DNA from 3 places in the Pseudomonas paeninsulae genome. Region 1 is predicted to be linked to each of the others. Evidence: predicted binding sites of a transcription regulator. Region 1 holds the regulator's gene; each other region holds the start of a gene.
The links. The regulator sigma-54, encoded in region 1, starts transcription at its own class of promoters, with help from an activator protein. The targets are predictions, from matches to a motif close to ANTGGCATNNANNTTGCTNT.
Positions count from the first base shown of each region.

Region 2: nirB (nitrite reductase large subunit NirB) is a predicted target of sigma-54. The motif match lies at 1,636-1,655, and genes of this name have one in related genera.
Region 3: VCJ09_RS10870 (CmpA/NrtA family ABC transporter substrate-binding protein) is a predicted target of sigma-54. The motif match lies at 1,431-1,450, and genes of this name have one in related genera.

Region 1 covers NZ_CP141799.1:4,219,746-4,223,018, reverse strand. The annotation lists gene rapZ (RNase adapter RapZ) at 1-147, opposite strand, end outside; gene ptsN (PTS IIA-like nitrogen regulatory protein PtsN) at 150-623, opposite strand; gene hpf (ribosome hibernation-promoting factor, HPF/YfiA family) at 639-947, opposite strand; gene VCJ09_RS19490 (RNA polymerase factor sigma-54) at 1,137-2,645, opposite strand; gene lptB (LPS export ABC transporter ATP-binding protein) at 2,779-3,273, opposite strand, start outside.
Region 2 covers NZ_CP141799.1:2,302,034-2,305,306, forward strand. The annotation lists gene nirB (nitrite reductase large subunit NirB) at 1-1,490, opposite strand, end outside; gene VCJ09_RS10710 (bifunctional protein-serine/threonine kinase/phosphatase) at 1,764-3,273, opposite strand, start outside.
Region 3 covers NZ_CP141799.1:2,339,419-2,342,691, forward strand. The annotation lists gene VCJ09_RS10865 (ANTAR domain-containing response regulator) at 1-87, opposite strand, end outside; gene VCJ09_RS10870 (CmpA/NrtA family ABC transporter substrate-binding protein) at 108-1,319, opposite strand; gene VCJ09_RS10875 (YgdI/YgdR family lipoprotein) at 1,520-1,729, opposite strand; gene acnB (bifunctional aconitate hydratase 2/2-methylisocitrate dehydratase) at 1,866-3,273, opposite strand, start outside.

The DNA.
Region 1 (3,273 bases):
TTCGGTGTCCTGCAGGGTGCGCTCCGCCAGTTCGGGGAGCAGGCCGGCCGGCAGGTTATCGATGCAGTAGAAGCCGTTGTCCTCAAGGACGTCGAGGGCGGTGCTTTTGCCGGAGCCGGAGCGACCGCTGACGATGATCAAGCGCATGGTCAGGCCCGGTTGAGTTGGCTTTGTATGTCCACCACGACCTGATACAGCGCGTCGCTGCTCTGGGCTTGGCGCAAACGCTCACGCACATCGCTGCGGTCGAGCATGCTGGCAATCTGGCGCAGCAGTTCCAAGTGTTCGTCGGTGGCCGCTTCCGGTACCAGCAGGACGAACAGCAGGTCGACCGGGGCGCCGTCTATGGCGTCGAAGTCCACCGCTGCATCCAGGCGCAACAGCGCACTGATCGGTGCGTTACAGCCCGGCAGGCGACAGTGCGGAATGGCAATGCCATTACCGAAACCGGTCGAGCCGAGTTTTTCACGGGCGATCAGGCTTTCGAAGATGTCTTGGCCATCCAGGTCGGGCAGTTCGCGTGCCACCAGGTTGGCTATCTGTTCGAGTACGCGTTTCTTACTGCCTCCCGGCACGTTCACCAGGGAACGGCCGGGGGTCAGGATATTTTCGAGTCGGATCATAGGAGGGAGGCGATCTCAGCGGGCCATAGCGCCCTGCTGGCGGTCGATCTGCTTTTCCTTGTGCTTGATGAGTTGGCGGTCGAGTTTGTCGGTCAGTAGGTCGATGGCTGCGTACATGTCGTCGTGCTCGGCATTGGCGACCACTTCGCCGCCGGCGATATGCAGGGTCGCTTCGATTTTCTGCTTGAGCTTCTCGACCTCCATGGTGACTTGCACGTTGGTGATCTTGTCGAAGTGGCGCTCCAATCGACCGAGTTTTTCGTCGATATAGTCGCGCAGGGCGTCGGTCACATCCAGCTGATGTCCACTGATGTTGACTTGCATACCGTTTCTCCTTGTTGCCGCGGATGAGAGGCAGGCTACCGGGCCTGCCGCCGGAATACTTTGGCGTGAAAGACGCTGGCAAGTCACACCTGGCGCTGTCGCTCGGGTCTTGGCAGTGTGGCTGCTATCGCGAGAGCGAGGCCGGGTATGACGTATGCCTTGTTTGTGGGTCTTTCGTCGAGTGCCACCTTACATCAATCGCTTACGCTCGCTAGAAGGCGCTATACCAAGCGATTCACGGTATTTTGCGACTGTGCGGCGGGCTACTTGTATGCCCTGTGCCTCCAGTAAACCAGCGATCTTGCTGTCACTCAACGGCTTTTTTGCATTTTCCGCGGCGACCAGTTTTTTGATGATGGCGCGGATCGCCGTCGACGAGCATTCGCCGCCTTCGGAGGTGCTGACGTGGCTGGAGAAGAAATATTTCAGCTCATAAATACCACGTGGGGTGTGCATGAATTTTTGCGTGGTGACCCGCGAAATGGTCGACTCATGCATGCCCACCGCCTCGGCGATGTCGTGCAGGACCAGTGGCTTCATCGCCTCGTCGCCGTAGTCGAGAAAGCCGCGCTGGTGCTCGACGATCTGGGTGGCGACCTTCATCAGGGTTTCGTTGCGACTCTGCAGGCTCTTGATGAACCAGCGCGCTTCCTGCAGCTGGTTGCGCATGAAGGTGTTGTCGGCGCTGGAGTCGGCGCGTTTGACGAAACCGGCGTATTGCGCATTGACCCGCAGGCGCGGCATGGCTTCCTGGTTCAGTTCTACCAGCCAGCGTTCGTTGTGCTTGCGCACGATGACGTCAGGCACCACGTATTCTGGCTCACTCGACTCGATCTGCGAGCCGGGGCGCGGATTGAGGCTCTGGATCAGTTCGATGACCTGGCGCAGCTCGTCTTCCTTGAGCTTCATGCGGCGCATCAGCTGGCTGTAGTCACGACTGCCGAGCAGGTCGAGGTAGTCGTTGGCCAGGCGTTGAGTCTCGGTCAGCCAGGGTGTCTTGGCTGGAAGCTGGCGCAGTTGCAGGAGCAGGCACTCGCGCAGGTCGCGGGCGGCAATGCCGGCTGGCTCGAACTGCTGGATGCGGTGCAGTACGGCTTCCACTTCGTCGAGCTCGATGTCCAGGTCCGGGTCGAAGGCTGCGACGACTTCCTCGAGGCTTTCTTCCAGGTACCCCTGATAGTTGATGCAGTCGATCAGGGTGACCCCGATCAGCCGATCCTTGTCGGACATCGGCGCCAGATTGAGCTGCCAGAGCAGGTGACTCTGCAGGCTTTCGCCAGCCGAAGTGCGAGTAGTGAAGTCCCACTCGTCATCGTCGTTGCTCGGCAGGCTGCTGGCGCTGGTCTGATAGACGTCTTCCCACGCGGTGTCGACCGGCAGCTCGTTGGGGATACGTTCGTTCCATTCGCCCTCTTCCAGGTTGTCCACGGTCTGTGGGGTTTCCTGGTGGTTGTTGTCCTGGTAGGACTCTTCCTGCTGAGGGGCGGGCGCCGGGTTTTCGGCGCCGTCGGCCAAGGGGTTCGCGTTGTCGAAGTCGTCACCGTCTTCTTCGCGCTCGAGCATCGGGTTGGACTCCAGGGCCTCCTGGATCTCTTGCTGCAGATCTAGGGTAGACAATTGGAGTAGGCGAATAGCCTGTTGCAGCTGCGGGGTCATCGTCAGCTGCTGGCCCATTCTCAGGACTAGCGATGGTTTCATTGCAGACCTTATTTGCCGGCGTCTGTGCGCAATCCACTACAGGGCGCCGTAGCGCCACAAGGAAGCAAATTATATGCCTGATCTGCAGTGGTTTGCCTAGCTCTGGCTGCTGTTCGGTTGAGGAAAACCGCTGTTACAGGCGGAACTCGTGCCCCAGGTAAACGTCTTTGACCAGTTGGTTGGCCAGAATAGCATCGGCATCGCCTTCGGCAATCAGTTGGCCGTCGCTGACGATGTAGGCTGTTTCACAGATATCCAGGGTCTCGCGGACATTGTGGTCGGTGATCAGTACGCCGATTCCCTTGGCCTTGAGGTGGTGGATAATCTGCTTGATGTCGCCGACCGAGATCGGGTCGACTCCGGCGAAGGGTTCGTCGAGCAGGATGAATTTTGGTGCGCTGGCCAGGGCGCGGGCGATTTCCACGCGACGGCGTTCACCACCAGACAGGCTCATGCCGAGGTTGTCGCGGATGTGGCTGATATGGAATTCCTGCAGCAGGCTTTCCAATTCTTTGCGACGACTGGCCCGATCCAGCTCCTTGCGGGTCTCGAGGATGGCCATGATGTTGTCGGCCACGCTGAGCTTGCGAAAAATCGAGGCTTCTTGCGGCAAGTAACCGATACCGGC
Region 2 (3,273 bases), 1.9 Mb from region 1:
CCGTGGTTGAGATCGCTGCAACCGCAGATGGCTTTCTCGCTCTTCGGTTTGACGTCAGCCGCGCCGCCCACGGTATTGATCAGGATCTGCTCGACCAGGCCGGCACAGGAGCCGCAGGAGCTGGCGGCTTTGGTGTGCTTCTTCACGTCGTCGACGCTGAACAGGCCGTTTTCCTGGATGGCTTTGACGATGGTGCCTTTGCACACGCCGTTGCAGCCGCACACTTCCATGTCGTCCGGCATGTTGGCGGCGCTGCTCTGACCCTGGTGGCCGGCGTCGCCAATGGCGTTTTCACCGAACATCAGGTGATCGCGGATCTCGCTGACGTTGTGGTTCTCGCGGATCTGACGGAAGTACCAGCCACCGTCGGCGGTGTCGCCATACAGGCAGGCGCCGACCAGCACGTCGTCCTTGATCACCAGCTTCTTGTACACGCCGCCGATCGGGTCGGACAGGGTGATGGTCTCGGTGCCTTCGGCGCCCATGAACTCGCCGGCGGAGAACAGGTCGATGCCGGTGACTTTCAGTTTGGTCGAAGTCACCGAGCCCTGGTAGCGCGAGAAGCCGAGCTGAGCCAGGTGGTTGGCGCAGACCTTGGCTTGCTCGAACAGCGGTGCCACCAGGCCATAGGCGATACCGCGGTGGCTGGCGCATTCGCCGATCGCATAGACGCGCGGATCATAGGTCTGCAGGGTGTCGTTGACCAGAATGCCGCGGTTGCAGGCGATCCCGGATTGTTCCGCCAGGGCGCTGTTGGGGCGGATACCGGCGGCCATTACCACCAGGTCGGCGGGGATGACCTCACCGTCCTTGAATTTGACCGCACAGACCCGGCCCTCACCGTTGTCCAACAGCTCGGCGGTGTGTTTGGGCAGGAGGAACTTCAGGCCACGGTCTTCCAGGGATTTTTGCAGCAGGCGGCCGGCGGTGACGTCGAGCTGGCGTTCCAGCAGCCAGTCGCCGATATGCACCACGGTGACGACCATGCCGCGCAACTTGAGGCCGTTAGCCGCTTCCAGGCCGAGCAGGCCGCCGCCGATGACCACTGCATGCTTATGGGTCTTGGCGGTGTCCATCATCATCTGGGTGTCGGCGATATCGCGGTAGCCGATCACGCCCTGCAGGTCCTTGCCCGGTATCGGCAAGATGAACGGGTTGGAGCCGGTGGCAATTAGCAGGCGGTCGTATTCGGCCTCGCTGCCGTCATCGGCGACTACCACACGGGCCTTGCGGTCGATCTTCACCGCTTTGCGCCCGAGCAGAAGTTTGATGCCGTTGTCCGCGTACCAGCTGAGGTCGTTGAGCACGATCTCTTCGAAGGTCTGCTCGCCGGCCAATACCGGGGAAAGCAGGATGCGGTTGTAGTTCGGGTGCGGTTCGGCGCCGAACACCGTGATGTCGTAGAGGTCAGGGACGAGCTTGATCAGCTCTTCGAGGGTACGCACTCCGGCCATGCCATTACCGATCATTACCAGCTTGAGTTTTTTCATGGTTCCTCACCGTCACGCATAACCGGAAAACAAAAAAGGCGTCCCGCTAGTCACCTAGCGAGGACGCCTTTGTCCAAGTCCCGTTCTCTCGGGAAGTGCGTCCTTCACCGTTGAAGGACGCACTTTATTTAAATTTGCAAATATCAATGCAGGGCGTGTGCCAACTTGGCAAGGGCCTGAATATTAGCGAGTCGGAGCAGTTTTTTGCTGCCGTATTGGCGTTTAATCGCACCTGTATAAGGCGTGTTGCGCCGTTCTGGTGCGTTTGCAGGGTTACTTCAGCAGCAGTACCAGCAGGGTCAGATTCGCGAGTAAGGACACCAGGGCCACGGTGCACCAGACTTTCACCGGTTCGCGTTCGAGCAATGGACGCGGCCTGCTGCTCAGTGACTGGCGCTCACCCTGTTCCAGAGCCAGTAGCCACTCCTCGGCGGTCTCGTAACGTTGCTTCGGCTCCGCGCTGACCGCGCGACTGAGGCTCTCGTCGATCCAGCTCGGCAAGTCGGGGCGATAGCGGCTGGCCGGCGTTGCGCTGCCGAAGCGGGGGTGCTGGAAAGCCTCGATCTCGCCATAGGGATAGTGGCCGGTAAGCAGGTGGTAGAGGGTCACGCCTGCTGCATAGAGATCTTGTTGGGCGCTGGGTGCGACGCCGGTAAAGGCCTCCGGAGCAATGTAGCTGGGGGTGCCAGGCAGGTCATTGGGCTCATCGCGAGACAGGCCAGGGCAGTAAGCCAGACCGAAATCCAGCACGCGCAGTTCGCCGTCGTCACCCCACAACAGGTTTTCCGGCTTGATGTCGCGGTGCAGAATATTGCGCCGATGCAGCATGCCCAGGGCCCTTACCAGGCGCGGGGCGAGATCCAGCCAGTCGGGCAGGCCGAGAGGGCCGGACAGGCGCAGCTGTTCGGCCAGGGTCTGCCCGGCGTATTCGCGCTGCAGGTAGTACAGGTGCTGGCGTTGCGGCAGAGGATGGACTTCGGCGAAGTAGCGTCCGGCCACTCGGCGCAAGAACCATTCCTCGAGCAGCAGGGCAGGGCCTGCTTGCGGGTCGTCGACGCGACTGGCGGGCAGGGTCTTCAACAGCCAGCGGCGCGCCTGGCCATCGCGTACGCGGTAGATCAGCGACTGGCGCGACTCGGCCAGCAAGCGCTCGACCTGCCAGCCTTCGAAGTCCTGGCCTGCGCGCAGTTTCGGCGGCAAGGGCCAATGCTCGAGTTGGGCTAGGGTATCGGCCAAGGCGTTTTCCGGCAGGCCCTCGACCCTCACCAGCAAGGCGCTGGCATTGTCCTGACTACCGGCCAGGTGAGCGGCACTGACCAGCGCGCGGGTCGCGGCGGCAGGGTCTCGCTCATCGTGCAGGATGCGCTGGATACCCGGGTCGCCGAGTGTCGCCCAGACGCCATCACTGACCATCAGGAAGCTCTCGCCCTCGCGCAACTCACCGTCCAGGTAGTCGACTACCAGATGTTGGTCCAGGCCCATGGCACGTTTGAGCACATGCTGCATGCCCTGTTGTTCCCAGACGTGGTCTTCAGTGATGCGCTGGAGTTGGCCTGCGTGCCAGCGATAGGCTCGGCAGTCGCCGACATGCGCCAGGGTGAAGCGCCGGCCGCGCAGCACCAGGGCGGTGAGGGTGGTCAGCAACGGCTGGCCACCACCATTGGCTTGTAACCAGCGATTGTGCGCAACCAGTAGACGATCCAGCGATTGCGCCACTGCCCAGGTTTCCGGGGTGGCGTAGTAGTCCAGCGCCAGCGCTTGCAGGGTCGCCCGAGCGGCCAGG
Region 3 (3,273 bases), 1.9 Mb from region 1:
GATCACTTCGAAGCCGGCTTCGATCAGCGCGGCTTTCAGGCGACCGACCTTCTTCGGGGTGTCGTTGATCAATAGGATGCGCAGCATAGGGGTGATTCTCCGGGCAATTACAGGGCGACAACGTCGCTATCGACCAAGGCGTGGAGGTTAAAGCTGCGGGCATAGCCAGCCGGATCTGAGCCATCCCAAGTCTTGCCATCGAGCAACGTAGCGTTACGTTGTTCGGTCGGTACCCTGATATTCAAAGCCTCCGCCGCTTGGCGGTAGAGGTCAAGCTGTTGTACCTGACGGGCGATACCGAGGTAATCGGGGTCGTCGCGCAGCAGGCCCCAGCGGCGAAACTGGGTCATGAACCACATGCCGTCGGAGAGGTAGGGCATGTTGACTGCGCCGTCGGCGTGAAAGCGCAGCGGGTGCGGGTCCAGCCAGGCATGGCCAAGACCATCCTGATACTGGCCGAGGAAGCGCGGCTGAATGGCGCTCAGTGGCGCATCCACATAGTCATTGCCGCTGAGCAATTGCGCAGTACTGCGCTTGTTCTCTTCGTTCTCGTCGATGAAGCGGCTGGCCTCCAGCACGGCCATCACCAAGGCGCGTGCGGTATTGGGGTAGTGCTCGACAAAGGCGCGGGTACAACCGAGCACCTTTTCCGGGTGGTCGGGCCAGATCGACTGGGTAGTGGCCAGGGTGAATCCGAGGTTTTCATCGACCGCCTGGGCGCACCAAGGCTCGCCCGCGCAGAAACCGTCGATGCGCCGGGCTTTGAGATGAGCGACCATCTGTGGCGGTGGCACCACCACGCTGTCGACATCGTTGAGAGGGTGGATGCCCTGGCTGGCCAGCCAGTAGTAGAGCCACATGGCGTGGGTGCCGGTGGGTAGCGTCTGAGCGAAGGTCAGTCTTGCGCCTTTTTGGTGCGCGTGCAGATTTAGTGCGTCGCTTGTGGTCACACCAGCGAATTGCAGTGCATGTGACAGGTTGATGCTCTGGCCGTTCTGGTTCAGGCCCATCAACACCGCCATATCGGTCGCCGGCGCGCCGCCAAGGCCGAGCTGCACGCCATAAATCAGGCCATAGAGGCTGTGCGCGGCATCGAGCTCACCACTGAGCAGTTTGTCGCGCAGGCTTGCCCAGGACGCCTGGCGCTGCAGGTTGATGGTTAACCCATACTTCTCGGCGAAGCCCTGGGTGGCGGCGACAATCACCGACGCGGCATCAGTCAGGGCCATAAAGCCTACGTTCAGTACGCGCTTTTCCGGAGCTTCGCTGCCGGCAGGCCATGCCTGTGTATCGATACGGCTGTGTGTATGCTCGCTCATGGCGCTTTTCCCAGATCAACACAAAAAGGTGCCGCACCAAGCTGCATGACCCAGCGATTGGAGCGACACCATTGTCTATTCAGCCGTTGGAAGGGCTCTATTACCTGGGATTAAGCAAGTGATATGCCAGTACCCGAGATGTGCTGGCGGAACTGTGGCTGGCGTACGGCAATGCTGTGGCCGCTATGAGCAAACCGCGCTCAACGTTCGAGCATCTGCTTGATGTTGCTTTGCGGGATCTGCTGCTCGCGGCCTTCGCTGTCGGTGAACTCGCTCATGCCGGTGTCTTTATCCAGGCGAGGATTACCTTCGCTGGTCAGCAGCTGGCCATTGGTGGTGGTGATGCTGTATTCGCTGCTGCAGCCGGCCAGGGCGAAAGCGCATACAGCCGCGATAAGCCAGATTTTCATGAATGGTTTCGTATGCTGGGAGTGAAGCCGCTGTTACCCCTGCTTGAAAAAGGCAGCTGCTGGGCATCACCTGCAAGGGCTTCAGAAAAGAAAAAGCCCCGCACGATGGCGGGGCTTTTCTTGACGCGTTGCTACGTTAGGCTTGAACGACCGGGATGTTGGCGTTCGCTGCAGCTTCACGGAACTCGGCGATCTGGTCGAAACTCAGGTAGCGATAGACATCGGCTGCCATGGTGTCGATTTCCTTCGCGTAGACCATGTACTCCTCGACGGTCGGCAGTTTGCCGGTGATCGCCGCAACCGCAGCCAACTCGGCCGAAGCCAGGTAGACGTTGGCACCATCGCCCAGACGGTTGGGGAAGTTACGGGTCGACGTCGACACCACGGTGGAGTTCGCTTCAACGCGTGCCTGGTTACCCATGCACAGCGAGCAGCCTGGCATTTCCAGACGCGCACCGGCCTTGCCGTAGATCTCGTAGTAGCCTTCTTCGGTGAGCTGATGCTGGTCCATCTTGGTCGGCGGCGACAGCCACAGGCGTGTCGGCAAGGAGCCTTCGACTTTTTCCAGCAACTTGCCGGCTGCGCGGAAGTGACCAATGTTGGTCATGCACGAGCCGATGAACACTTCGTCGATCTTTTCGCCTTGAACGCTGGACAGCAGACGGGCGTCGTCCGGGTCGTTCGGGGCGCAGAGGACCGGCTCGTTGATATCGGCCAGATCGATTTCGATGATCTCGGCATACTCGGCATCCTTGTCGGCAGTCATCAGCTTAGGATCGGCCAACCAGGCTTCCATCGCCTGAGCGCGGCGTTCCATGGTCCGTGCATCGCCGTAGCCTTCGCTGATCATCCAGCGCAGCAGGGTGATGTTCGAGCGCAGGTACTCGGCGATGGCTTTTTCCGGCAGCTTGATGGTGCAACCGGCAGCCGAACGCTCGGCCGAGGCGTCGGACAGTTCGAACGCTTGCTCGACAGTCAGCTCGTCCAGGCCTTCGATCTCGAGGATGCGGCCGGAGAAGGCGTTGATCTTGCCTTTCTTCTCGACGGTCAGCAGGCCTTTCTGGATGGCTGCGTAAGGAATGGCATGCACCAGGTCACGCAGGGTGATGCCCGGTTGCAGCTTACCTTTGAAGCGCACCAGGATGGACTCTGGCATGTCCAGCGGCATGACGCCGGTGGCTGCGGCGAAGGCTACCAGGCCAGAACCGGCCGGGAAGGAGATGCCCATCGGGAAGCGGGTGTGCGAGTCACCACCGGTGCCGACGGTGTCCGGCAGCAGCATGCGGTTCAACCAGCTGTGGATGATGCCGTCGCCTGGACGCAGGGACACGCCGCCACGGGTGCGGATGAAGTCCGGCAGGGTGTGGTGGGTGGTCACGTCGATCGGCTTCGGGTAAGCCGCGGTGTGGCAGAACGACTGCATGACCAGGTCGGCGGAGAAGCCCAGGCAAGCCAGGTCTTTCAGCTCGTCGCGGGTCATCGGGCCGGTGGTGTCCTGGGAGCCGACGGTGGTCATCTTCGGTTCGCAGTAGGTGCCAGGGCGT